Parazoarcus communis: one gene and its partner. The protein of the gene in region 1 interacts with the protein of each later gene in a pairwise test. Links are inferred from orthologs where the notes say so. Each region holds a gene or a part of one and is shown on either strand. Other genes may lie near its edges.

Region 1 (6,100 bases):
GGCCACAAGGGGCACCCGGAAGTCGAAGGCACAATGGGTCAGGTCAGGGACGGCATCCATCTCGTCGAGACCGCCAATGACGTCGCCGGCCTCACCGTTGCCGACCCCGACAAGCTCGCCTATGTCACCCAGACCACGCTGTCGGTGGACGATGCCGCGGCGATTGTTGCAGCGCTTCGCGAGCGCTTCCCGAGCATCGTTGGCCCCAAAAAGGATGACATCTGCTACGCGACCCAGAACAGGCAGGATGCCGTGAAGTTCATGACGCCATTTGCCGATGTTGTGTTCGTGGTGGGCTCGAAGAACAGCTCGAACTCTAACCGTCTGCGCGAAGTTGCCGAACTGCGCGGAGTGCCCGCCTACCTGGTGGACAACGCAGAAGGAATCGATCCAGCCTGGCTGGACGGCAAGCGACGTATCGGCGTCACCGCCGGCGCGTCTGCGCCGGAAGTCCTCGTGGAGGACGTCATCGTTCGGCTCAAGTCACTGAGTGGCGGAGCGGTACGTAACCTGGACGGCGTACCGGAGAAAGTGACCTTCCCCCTCCCCAAGGAGTTGCAGGACACGCCGTAAGGCAGATGGCTGAGGATGCGACCCTGTCCGCCCCCTTGGCCAGACCGCAACCCGGAAGCAGCCAGACGCATCGCGTGCGGGCTGCTTCCACGAGCAAACATCAGATATGCGGCTCCATGATGCGACGATAGAACTCATGGAAGTGCTGCATCCCGTCTTCGTAGGGTGACTGGTAAGGCCCCACCTCGCTGCGGCCCTCCTTCAGCAGGGCACGACGACCACGATCCATGCGCTCGCCGATCTCGTCGTCCTCGATCGCGGTCTCCATGTAGGCGGCCTGCTCGGCCTCCACGAATTCGCGCTCGAACTCGACGATATCTTCCGGATAGTAGAACTCGACCACATTGGTGGTTTTGTCGACATCGACCGGAATCAGCGTGCTCACCACCAGCACGTGCGGATACCACTCCACCATCACGTTCGGATAGTAGGTCAGCCAGATCGCACCATGTGCCGGCTTGTTCTCGCCGTAGTAATCCTGCACGGCCTTGTGCCACTTGCCGTAGGTCGCCGACCCCGGCTTGGCAAGCGAAGTGATCCCGACGCGCTGCACGGAATACCAGTCACCGAACTGCCAGGAGAGGTCGTCGCAGGTGACGAACTTGCCCAGCCCGGGATGAAAGGGTGCAACGTGGTAATCCTCAAGATAGACCTCAATGAAGGTCTTCCAGTTGTAATTGCACTCGTGAATCTCGACACGATCCAGCTTGTAGCCGGTGAAATCGAGTTCGGGCGCGACCTGCATGCCGGCAAGGTCGGCATTCGCCGAGCGCGGCCCTTTGAACAGCAGCCCCTGCCAGTCCTCGAGCGCATCGCGCCGGAGATTGAGGCAGGGATTATCCGCAAAATGAGGCGCCCCCAGCAGTGCGCCCTGCTGGTCGTAGGTCCAGCGATGAATCGGGCATACGATGTGTTCCGTCGAGCCCGACCCTTCCAGCATGATCGCCTGCCGGTGTCGGCAGACGTTGGACAGCTGATGGACGCCCGCATCGGTGCGAAACAGCAGCTTGGAATGATCAAGCCATTCAAGCGAACGGTAGTTGCCGACTTCCGGTACCATTAGCGCATGGCCAACGTACCCCGGCCCGGCATCGAAGAGGAGCTTCTTCTCCATTTCGAAAACCTTCTCGTCGAAGTACCATGAAACCGGCAGCTGCGATGCTGCCGGTGCCAATTGCGAGTTGGCCGCGATATCGGACATTACCGAACCCCCTAATCTGGACCAGAATCCGGACAAATAAACGTAATATCTTAAGCGAAGCCCCGTTTGACCGCCAGACGCCCGATCGGTTATTTTCCCGTCTTTACCCGCGCCACGTCCTGATCCATGCCAAAGTCGGCGTCAGCTCCAAAATCCTTCGAAGCCGCAGTCTCCGAACTCGAGACCATCGTCCAGCAAATGGAATCCGGCACTCTGACGCTCGAGGATGCCCTCGACCGCTACCAGCGCGGCGCCAGCCTGCTCAAGTATTGCCAGGAAACCCTGAGCAACGCCGAGCAGCGCGTCCGGGTACTCGAAGGCGATTCACTGGTCGACTTCAATCCGGCCCCGACGCGGAGCGATACATGAGCCAGAATGACTTTGCCGGCTGGATGCGCCAGATTCAGGCGCGCACCGAAACCGCGCTCGCAAAAGCCCTGCCCGCCCCGGACCTCGCCCCTGCCCGCCTCCACGAAGCGATGCGCTACGCAGTGCTGGGTGGCGGCAAACGGGTTCGCCCCCTGCTCGTTCATGCTGCGGGCGAGATCGTCGGCGCGTCTCCGTCGCACCTCGACCATGCGGCCTGCGCGGTCGAACTGATTCACGCCTATTCGCTGGTGCATGACGACATGCCCTGCATGGATGACGACGTCCTGCGCCGTGGCAAACCCACAGTGCATGTGGAATATGACGAGGCGACCGCCCTGCTGGTTGGCGATGCATTGCAAACCCTCGCGTTTCAGGTTCTCGCCGACAACCCGATCAGTGCCGCGCCTGCGGGACAGATTGCAATGATCCGTCAGCTCGCCATCGCCTCTGGTTCGCGTGGCATGGCCGGCGGCCAGGCCATCGACCTCGCCGCAGTTGGCAAGCAGTTGTCGCGTGAAGAGCTCGAGTTCATGCATGTCCACAAGACCGGCGCCCTCATTCGCGCATCAGTGCTGCTGGGCGCTCAGGCCGGCACATCGACCGAAGAGGCAGACCTCCTGCGCCTGGACCGTTACGCCAAGCTGATCGGCCTGCTGTTCCAGGTGGTCGATGACATCCTCGATGCCGAAGCCGACACGGCCACCCTCGGCAAGACCGCCGGCAAGGATGCGGACAATGACAAACCGACTTACGTCAGCCTGATCGGGCTCGATGAAGCCAAGCGCCTGTCGCGGGAAATGCTCGCCGAAGCGCATGAGGCACTGGCACCGCTCGGCGAGCGCGCCGCCCGCTTGCGTGCGCTGGCCGATTACATCGTGCATCGCCCATTCTGACTCTCACCTTCTTCTGCCGGCCCGACACATGTCTCCGTACAAAAATCTAGAACGCATCGCCTCACCCGCCGACCTGCGCGCCCTCGAACGCCGCGAACTGGGTCTCGTCGCCGATGAGCTGCGTGCGTTCCTGATTGAGTCGGTATCCAAGACCGGCGGGCATCTGTCATCGAACCTGGGTACGGTCGAACTGACGATCGCCCTGCACTACGTGTTCAACACCCCGGAAGATCGCATCGTCTGGGACGTCGGGCATCAAACCTACGGCCACAAGATCCTGACCGGCCGCCGCGAAGCGATGAGCAATCTGCGGCGCTGGGGCGGCATCTCCGGCTTTCCCCGCCGCTGCGAGAGCGAATACGACACCTTCGGCACCGCGCACTCCTCGACCTCCATCTCGGCGGCGCTCGGCATGGCCGCAGCAGCCCGCGACCGCGGCGAGGACAGGCAGTCGATTGCAGTGATCGGTGACGGCGCAATGTCGGCAGGCATGGCCTTCGAGGCACTGAACAACGCTGGCGACATGGAAGGCGTCAACCTGCTGGTGATTCTGAACGACAACGAAATGTCGATCTCGCCACCCGTCGGTGCGCTCACCAAGATTCTTGCCCGTCTGATGTCCGGCTCAACCTACAACACCGCCCGCCGCGTCGGCGAGAAAGTGCTGGGAATGGCACCTTCCGTTGCGGAGCTGGCGCGCAAGGTCGAAGAGCACGTAAAAGGCATGATCACCCCGGGCACCCTGTTCGAGGAGTTCGGCTTCCATTACTACGGCCCGATCGACGGTCACGACCTCGACGCCCTCGTGCCCACACTGCAGAACCTGCGCAAACTCAAGGGCCCGCAGTTCCTGCATGTGATCACCCGCAAGGGACAGGGTTACAAGCTCGCCGAAGCCGACCCCATCCTTTACCACGGCGTGTCAAAGTTCGACCGCAACGCCGGCATCCAGAGCAGCAAGACCGGCGGCAAGCTCACCTATACCCAGGTATTCGGTGACTGGCTGTGCGACATGGCGGCAACCGACCCGCGCGTCGTCGGCATTACGCCGGCCATGCGCGAAGGCTCGGGCCTGGTGCGTTTCGAACAGGAGTTCCCCGACCGCTACTACGATGTCGGCATCGCCGAGCAACACGCACTGACCTTCGCCGCGGGCATGGCCTGCGAAGGTTATCGGCCGGTTGTGGCAATCTATTCAACCTTCCTGCAACGCGCCTACGACCAGCTGGTGCATGACATTGCGCTGCAGAACCTGCCGGTGGTGCTGGCCGTCGATCGCGGCGGCCTGGTAGGTGCCGACGGCGCAACCCATCACGGCGCGTTCGATCTGTCCTTCCTGTCCTGCATCCCGAACATGGTGGTGATGGCGCCGGCCGACGAGAACGAATGCCGGCAGATGCTCTACACCGCGGTCTGTCACGACGGCCCCACGGCGGTGCGCTACCCGCGCGGCAGTGGCACCGGCGTTGCACCGGAAACGGCCATGACTGCACTCCCCATCGGCAAGGCCGAGACGAAACGGCAGGGCAAGCGTATCGCCCTGCTCGCCTTCGGCAGCATGGTCAATACGGCCATGGCGGTCGGCGAAACGCTCGATGCCACCGTTGTGAACATGCGCTTCATCAAGCCGCTCGATGAAGCGCTGATTGTCGAACTTGCCGCCAGCCACGACCTGCTCGTGACGATCGAGGAGAACGCCGTCATCGGCGGCGCAGGCTCGGAGGTCGCTCGTGTGCTCGAAACACTCGCCGAACGTCCGCGCATCCTGCGTTTAGGCCTTCCCGACAACTTCATCGACCATGGCGAGCAGGGACAGCTGCTGGCATCGATCGGCCTCGACAAGGACGGCATTCTCGCCAGTATTGCGAAAGCCTATCCAGGCAATAGTTGAGTAAGTTTGTCGGGATTGTTAGCATTCCAGGACTGAAAGGGCGCAGATCCCGACCACAACAGAGAACACACATGAACACCCAGGCAGCACAGGCCATTCCCGACGTCCAGAGCAGCATCGATCGCCGTGAGATTGCGATCAACAAGGTCGGGATCAAGGCGATCCGTCACCCGATCAAGGTCAGCGACAGATCGGGCGGCGTGCAGCACACCGTTGCCACTTTCAACATGTATGTCGGCCTGCCCCATAATTTCAAGGGCACCCACATGTCGCGCTTCGTTGAGATCCTCAACAGCAACGAGCGTGAGATTTCGGTCGAGTCCTTCGAGCCGATGCTGCGTGAAATGGTGACGCGCCTCGAGGCCGAAACCGGTCACGTCGAGATGAGCTTCCCCTACTTCATCAACAAGGCAGCACCGGTATCCGGCGTGCAGAGCCTGATGGATTACGAAGTCACCTTCATCGGCACCATCCACGAAGGCGGTCGCTACGAGTTCACCATGCGCATCATGGTGCCCGTCACCAGCCTGTGCCCGTGCTCGAAGAAGATCTCCGAATACGGCGCGCACAACCAGCGCTCGCATGTCACGGTCACCGCAACGCTGAACGACCATCTGTGGATCGAGGACGTCGTGCAGTTGGTGGAAGGCCAGGCCTCGTGCGAAGTCTATGGGCTGCTCAAGCGCCCCGACGAAAAGTACGTCACCGAGCGCGCATACGACAACCCGAAGTTCGTCGAGGACATGGTGCGCGACGTCGCCGGCCTGCTCAATCACGAGCAGCGCATCGACGCCTACGCGGTCGAATCGGAAAACTTCGAATCGATCCACAACCACTCGGCTTACGCACTCATCGAACGGGACAAGCGCCTGCCGGCCTGACACAGATGACACTGCCCGCCGTCCCGTTGTCGGTGCTCGATCTTGCGCCGGTCCCTCAGGGCAGCACGCCTGCCGACGCTTTACGCAACACGACCGAGCTTGCACGTCACACCGAGCGCCTCGGCTTCAATCGCTACTGGCTTGCCGAACACCACAACATGACCGGCATTGCCAGTGCGGCGACGGCGGTGGTCATTGGTCACGTGGCAGCCGCAACCTCAAGCATCCGCGTCGGCGCGGGCGGCATCATGCTGCCGAATCACGCCCCACTCGTCATTGCCGAACAGTTCGG
Region 2 (5,952 bases), 590 kb from region 1 along the record:
TCGCAGCGCGTTTCGGTGGCGGACAGGCGGCATTCAGCGCCGCAGCCAGGCAGGCAGAGATCCGCGTCACTTTGCCTGTGCCGCTGATTCCGGTGGAACGCTATCTCAACCTGCGCGCCGACCTGAGCGATGACGGCAAGCAACTTCGCATCGATAGCGTCCGGGTCGGCAGTCTGAGCCTTCCGCCACAATCGGTGTTGCCACTCATCCAGGTGCTTGCGGGCATCGGCGGATATGCCGAGGAATGGCGCCTCGTCCGCAGTTCTGTCGGGCGCATTGCGATTGCGGCCAGCGGCAACAGGGTGGACATTGCCTATGTATGGCTGCCCGAACTCCTCAGCCGCGCACGCGCACTGGCGCTTCCGAGCGAAACCACACAACAGCTCGAAGCCGCTCAGCGCGACCTTGCGGGGCTGCTGGGTTTCCGCGCGCAAGGACAGGCACTGCCCCTGCCTGCGGTACTCAAACCCATGCTGCAGGGGGGTGACGACGCGTCCCTTGCCCGCCGTCGTGCCGCACTCCTCGTCCTAGCCAGCTATCTGGCAGGACGCGACCTTGCCGCAGTCATTCCCGAAGCGGCCGCATGGCCGCGTCCGTCACGCCGGGAACTGACGCTTCACGGTCGCGAGGACACCGCTCAGCATTTCATCATCTCGGCCGCACTTTCGGCTTGGGCAGGCGAGCCGATCGCCGATGCCATCGGCCTGTACAAGGAGCTCGAGGACGCCCGTAGCGGCAGCGGATTCTCCTTCGCCGACCTTGCTGCAGATCGTGCAGGCACCCGCTTCGGAAAGCTGCTCACCGACGATCCGGCACGCATCGACACCGTGTTCGCTGCGCCCGTACGCGACGCCGATCTCGTGCCCATCCTTCGCGGTCTACCCGAGTACATTGCAGAGGCGGAATTCCGCCGCCGCTTCGGCAACACCGAGAGCGCCCCCTACCGTCAACTGGTCGCAGAAGTCGAGCGCCGCATCAGCGCCCTGCCGCTGTATCGCTGACCGCCACGCCCGAACGCATCGCTGCCCCCATTGGCACATGGCGGGCATCCCGTCAGCTGGGGTAGACTCCACGGTTTAGTGTCCATCCCTTCCGGAATTCCATGGCCCAATATGTAATGTCGATGCTCCGCGTGAGCAAGATCGTTCCGCCCAAGCGTCAGATCATCAAGGATATTTCCCTGTCCTTCTTCCCCGGCGCCAAGATCGGCCTGCTCGGCCTCAACGGCTCGGGCAAATCCACCGTGCTGCGCATCATGGCCGGCGTCGACAAGGAATACGAAGGCGAAGTCCAGCATCTCGCCGGTCAGCGCATCGGCTACCTTGCACAGGAACCCGAGCTCGACCCCGCCAAGACGGTGAAGGAAGAGGTCGAGTCCGGCCTCGGCGAGATCGTCGAAGCACGGCAGAAGCTGGAGGAAATCTACGCCGCCTATGCCGAACCCGACGCCGATTTCGACAAGCTTGCCGAAGACCAGGCCAAGTACGAGAACATCCTGTCCTCCGCCGGCGCTGATATCGAAACGCAAATGGAAATCGCTGCCGACGCGCTGCGCCTGCCGCCCTGGGAAGCCGTTGTCGGCAACCTGTCCGGCGGTGAAAAGCGCCGCGTTGCGCTGTGCAAACTGCTGCTGTCACGCCCCGACATGCTCCTGCTCGACGAACCCACCAACCACCTCGACGCCGAATCGGTCGAGTGGCTGGAGCAGTTCCTCACCCGCTTCCCCGGCACCGTGGTCGCCGTCACCCACGACCGCTACTTCCTCGACAACGCCGCCGAGTGGATTCTCGAACTCGACCGCGGACACGGCATCCCCTGGAAGGGCAACTACTCGTCCTGGCTGGAGCAGAAGGGCGAGCGCCTGGCGCAGGAGAGCAAGCAGGAAGCCGCGCACCAGAAGGCGATGAAGACCGAACTCGAGTGGGCACGCTCCAACCCGAAGGCACGTCAGGCCAAGTCCAAGGCCCGTCTGGCACGCTACGAGGAAATGACCACGGTCGAGTACCAGAAGCGCAACGAAACCCACGAGATCTTCATTCCGCCCGGCGAGCGCCTCGGCGACAAGGTCATCGAGTTCAACGACGTTTCCAAGGCCTTTGGCGACAAGCTGCTGATGGACAAGGTCAGCTTCAGCATTCCGCCCGGCGCCATCGTCGGCGTGATCGGCCCCAACGGCGCGGGTAAGTCGACCCTGTTCAAGATGATTCAGAGCCTGGACAAGCCCGACAGCGGCGAGGTCGTCATCGGCTCCACGGTGAAGATCGCCGCCGTCGACCAGTCGCGCGAAGGTCTGGCCAACGACAAGACCGTGTTCGAGGCCGTCTCAGACGGCGCCGACATCCTCACCGTCGGCCGCTTCGAAATGCCCAGCCGCGCCTATATCGGCCGCTTCAACTTCAAGGGTGGCGACCAGCAGAAGATCGTTGGCAACCTGTCGGGCGGCGAACGTGGTCGTCTGCATCTGGCCAAGACCCTGATCGCCGGCGGCAACGTGCTGCTGCTCGACGAACCGTCCAACGACCTCGACGTCGAAACCTTGCGTGCGCTCGAAGACGCGCTGCTCGAATTCGCCGGCTGCGCGATGATCATCTCGCACGATCGCTGGTTCCTCGACCGTATCTGTACCCACATCCTCGCGGCCGAGGGCGACTCGCAGTGGACCTTCTTCGCTGGCAACTATCAGGAATACGAAGAAGACAAGCGCAAGCGTCTGGGTGAAGAAGGCGCCAAGCCCAAGCGTATCCGCTACAAGCCGATCTCGCGTTAAGCGGGCTTCGCTGCACCAGGAAGAGACCGCCGGCAATCCCGGCGGTCTCTTCATGTCAGAACATTTTTCGGGATCTCCACCATGCCCAGTATCGGCACTCCACTCTCCCCCACCGCCACCCGCGTGCTGCTGTGCGGCTCGGGTGAACTCGGCAAGGAAGTTGCCATCGAACTGCAACGCTTTGGTTGCGAGGTGATCGCGGTCGATCGCTACGCCAACGCGCCCGCGATGCAGGTCGCGCATCGCAGCCATGTCATCAGCATGCTCGACGGCGCAGCCCTGCGTGCAGTGATCGAACAGGAGAAGCCGCACTACATCGTGCCGGAGATCGAGGCCATCGCCACTGCGACCCTCGTCGAGCTCGAGGCCGAAGGCTACACGGTGATCCCCACCGCACGTGCGGCCCAGTTGACGATGAACCGCGAGGGCATCCGCCGCCTCGCCGCAGAGACGCTCGGTCTGCCCACCTCGCCCTACCGCTTCGCAGACAGCTTCGAAGACTATGCGGCGGCAGTCGAAGCCCTCGGTTTCCCATGTGTGGTCAAACCGATCATGAGCTCCTCAGGCAAGGGCCAGAGCCTGCTGCGCGGCGCAGACGACGTACACAAAGCCTGGGATTACGCCCAGGAAGGCGGCCGCGCCGGCAAGGGCCGGGTCATCGTCGAAGGCTTCATCGATTTCGACTACGAGATCACCCTGCTCACCGTGCGCCACGCCGGCGGCACCACCTTCTGCGCCCCCGTCGGTCATCGTCAGGAGAAAGGCGACTACCAGGAATCGTGGCAGCCGCAGCCGATGACAGCGGAAGCGATTGCCGCCTCCGAGCGCATCGCACTGGCCGTCACCGAGGCATTGGGCGGACGCGGCCTGTTCGGGGTGGAGCTTTTCATCAAGGGCAACGACGTGTGGTTCAGCGAAGTCTCACCGCGCCCGCACGACACCGGCCTGGTCACCCTGATCTCGCAGGACCTGTCCGAGTTCGCGCTCCATGCGCGAGCCATTCTAGGCCTCCCGATCCCGGCCATCCGCCAGCACGGCCCGGCAGCGTCCGCAGTGATCCTGGTCGAAGGCGATTCGACCCAGCCGGTGTTCGGCAATCTCGACGCTGCCCTGAGCGAGCCCGATACCGCCCTGCGGCTGTTCGGCAAACCCGAGATCAAGGGCCAGCGCCGCATGGGTGTCGCGCTCGCACTCGACACCAGTATCGAGGACGCGCGCGCAAAGGCATTGCGGGCTGCGAGCGCAGTCAGCATCGAGCGCTGAACGCAGGACGGCCGGCAGACGGTTTCGTCGCCGGCCGTATGCGGGCATACTGAAGGCGTTGTGCGCTGCAACGTCGATCGCCGCAAGTTCGTTCAGGCCACGACGGCGATGGTCGCACCCCGGACTCACCGACATGACTCGATACAATGGAGCCGCCATGAGCCCACCCCCCAGCGAATCGGCCGCTAGCGCCGACGTCCTGCCCGACTACCTGCGAAAAACCTATACCTGGGCCTACCTCAGCCACCGTACTCTGCCCTGGCTGGACCGCAGCGTGGTGGTGTCCGCGATTCTGTGGGGCAATGCCGGACGCCTGATGCGCGCGGCGGTGGCGGAGTTTTCGCCCGGGCAGCGCGTGTTGCAGGCCGCCTGCGTATATGGCGCGTTCTCACCGATGCTAGCCGCACGCGTCGGCGAAAACGGCGCGCTCGATGTCGTCGACGTGGCCCCGATCCAGATCGCCAATGTGCGCAGGAAACTGGCCGCGCATACCCACGCCCGTGCCCGCCTGGCCGATCTGAGCGAGCCGCTGGGCAGCACGACCTATGACGGGGTGTGCTGTTTCTTTCTGCTGCACGAAGTCCCTGAAGACCAGCGCCGGAAGATCGTCGACAACCTGCTCGCCGCAGTCGAACCCGGCGGCAAGGCGGTGTTTGTCGATTATCATCGCTGCGCGCGCTGGAACCCGCTTGCTCCGGTGATGAACCTGGTGTTCCGGACGCTGGAGCCCTACGCACCTTCCTTGCTCGACACCCCGATTGAATCGATGTCGGGCCGCGCTGGCGAGTTCGACTGGACACACCGCACCCTGTTCGGCGGGCTGTACCAGCATGTTGTCGCCATTCGCCGCAAGGCCTGACCGCTACCGCCAAAACATCCGGAAACTGACATGACCTACGAAGAACATCTGGACGAAGTCTGCACCCTGCTCTACGAGAATTTCGGCCAAAGCGAAGAAGACGCCGTTGCGATGGTGATGCGTGCGCAGGAAGATGAGTTCTTCAGCGGCCACGACGACGATCCGTCGATCTGCACCAAGGAACGCGCGGACCTCGACGCCCGCGCAGTGTTCAAGAAATACGGGCCGGCCCCCAAGCGCAAGCGCTGAGAACCGACCCCGCCCCCGACACCGCGCTCAGGCGGCAGCGCGGGAAATCGGCGTGGCGTTCTGCATACGCTTGAGTTCGGGCACGCAGGAGCCGCAGTTGGTGCCGCAGCGGGTTCGCGCCTGCAGGGCATCGAGCGACTCGCCGGCGCGGAAGGCCGCCAGGATGTCGTCTTCCGACACGTCGAAGCAGTTGCAGATCACCTTTCCACGCATCACCTTGCCCGCGGGCGGCTGCGTGACCGGCGCCAGCAGCCAGTTGCGCACCGGCGCAGCGGATTCGCGCCTGACCATCAGATCGGTCAGCCAGTCCGACGCCAGCGCCTCACCCGCCAGACGAACGGCCGTCAGCCGGTCGCCATCCACGCGCGCATGCTTTGCGATGTCACGACGGCTGTCGCTGTAGCTCAGAGTCTTGAGCGGATCGTCCAGTCCGAGCGCACGATCGAGTTCGGCCAGCAGCGCCGGTTCGATATGCTCGCAGCGCGCCTTGAGCACCACCACCGGATGTTCGCGTCCGGCCAGGGTCAGACTGGCATAGGGGAAGCCCGACAGCAGGGGTCTCAGGCGCTCCATCAGCGCATGCGGATTGTCCGCGCCGGCCTCGCCGCTTGCGCGCATTGCCACCAGCGTGTGAGCGGCCACGAAGGCCTCGACCTGTACCGCTGCATGCTTCAGTTCGGGCTGCTTCGAATGCGGATCGAACTTCGACGGCATCAGCGTGTTCGAGCCCAGCCCGGACATCGCGTTACCGCCCCAGTGCATCGGCAGGAAACACTGCCCCGCGCGCACGGTGGTCGATTCCAGCGCCTTGACC

The links.
Region 2: the proteins of CEW87_RS20555 (region 1) and purT interact in binary tests that used the Escherichia coli proteins (3 or more experiments, as listed by UniProt). The link is inferred for Parazoarcus communis from one-to-one orthologs.

What each region holds. Positions count from the first base shown.
Region 1 is NZ_CP022188.1:4,516,122-4,522,221, forward strand. What follows is about bases 1,129-4,087. They hold CEW87_RS20555 (polyprenyl synthetase family protein), read left to right. Parts: upstream 1,129-2,139; coding sequence 2,140-3,036; downstream 3,037-4,087. Other genes in these bases: CEW87_RS20545 (aromatic ring-hydroxylating oxygenase subunit alpha), read right to left, coding at 1,129-1,774; CEW87_RS20550 (exodeoxyribonuclease VII small subunit), read left to right, coding at 1,901-2,143; dxs (1-deoxy-D-xylulose-5-phosphate synthase), read left to right, coding at 3,065-4,087. Outside these bases: ispH (4-hydroxy-3-methylbut-2-enyl diphosphate reductase), read left to right, coding at 1-573; more of CEW87_RS20545, read right to left, coding at 674-1,128; more of dxs, read left to right, coding at 4,088-4,927; GTP cyclohydrolase FolE2, read left to right, coding at 4,999-5,808; CEW87_RS20570 (LLM class flavin-dependent oxidoreductase), read left to right, coding at 5,814-6,100.
Region 2 is NZ_CP022188.1:3,920,811-3,926,762, forward strand. What follows is about bases 2,129-4,939. They hold purT (formate-dependent phosphoribosylglycinamide formyltransferase), read left to right. Parts: upstream 2,129-2,848; coding sequence 2,849-4,030; downstream 4,031-4,939. Other genes in these bases: ettA (energy-dependent translational throttle protein EttA), read left to right, coding at 2,129-2,767; rquA (rhodoquinone biosynthesis methyltransferase RquA), read left to right, coding at 4,188-4,889; CEW87_RS17920 (hypothetical protein), read left to right, coding at 4,920-4,939. Outside these bases: CEW87_RS17900 (hypothetical protein), read left to right, coding at 1-1,001; more of ettA, read left to right, coding at 1,103-2,128; more of CEW87_RS17920, read left to right, coding at 4,940-5,138; CEW87_RS17925 (nitrate reductase), read right to left, coding at 5,166-5,952. UniProt on the Escherichia coli protein: Involved in the de novo purine biosynthesis. Catalyzes the transfer of formate to 5-phospho-ribosyl-glycinamide (GAR), producing 5-phospho-ribosyl-N-formylglycinamide (FGAR). Formate is provided by PurU via hydrolysis of 10-formyl-tetrahydrofolate.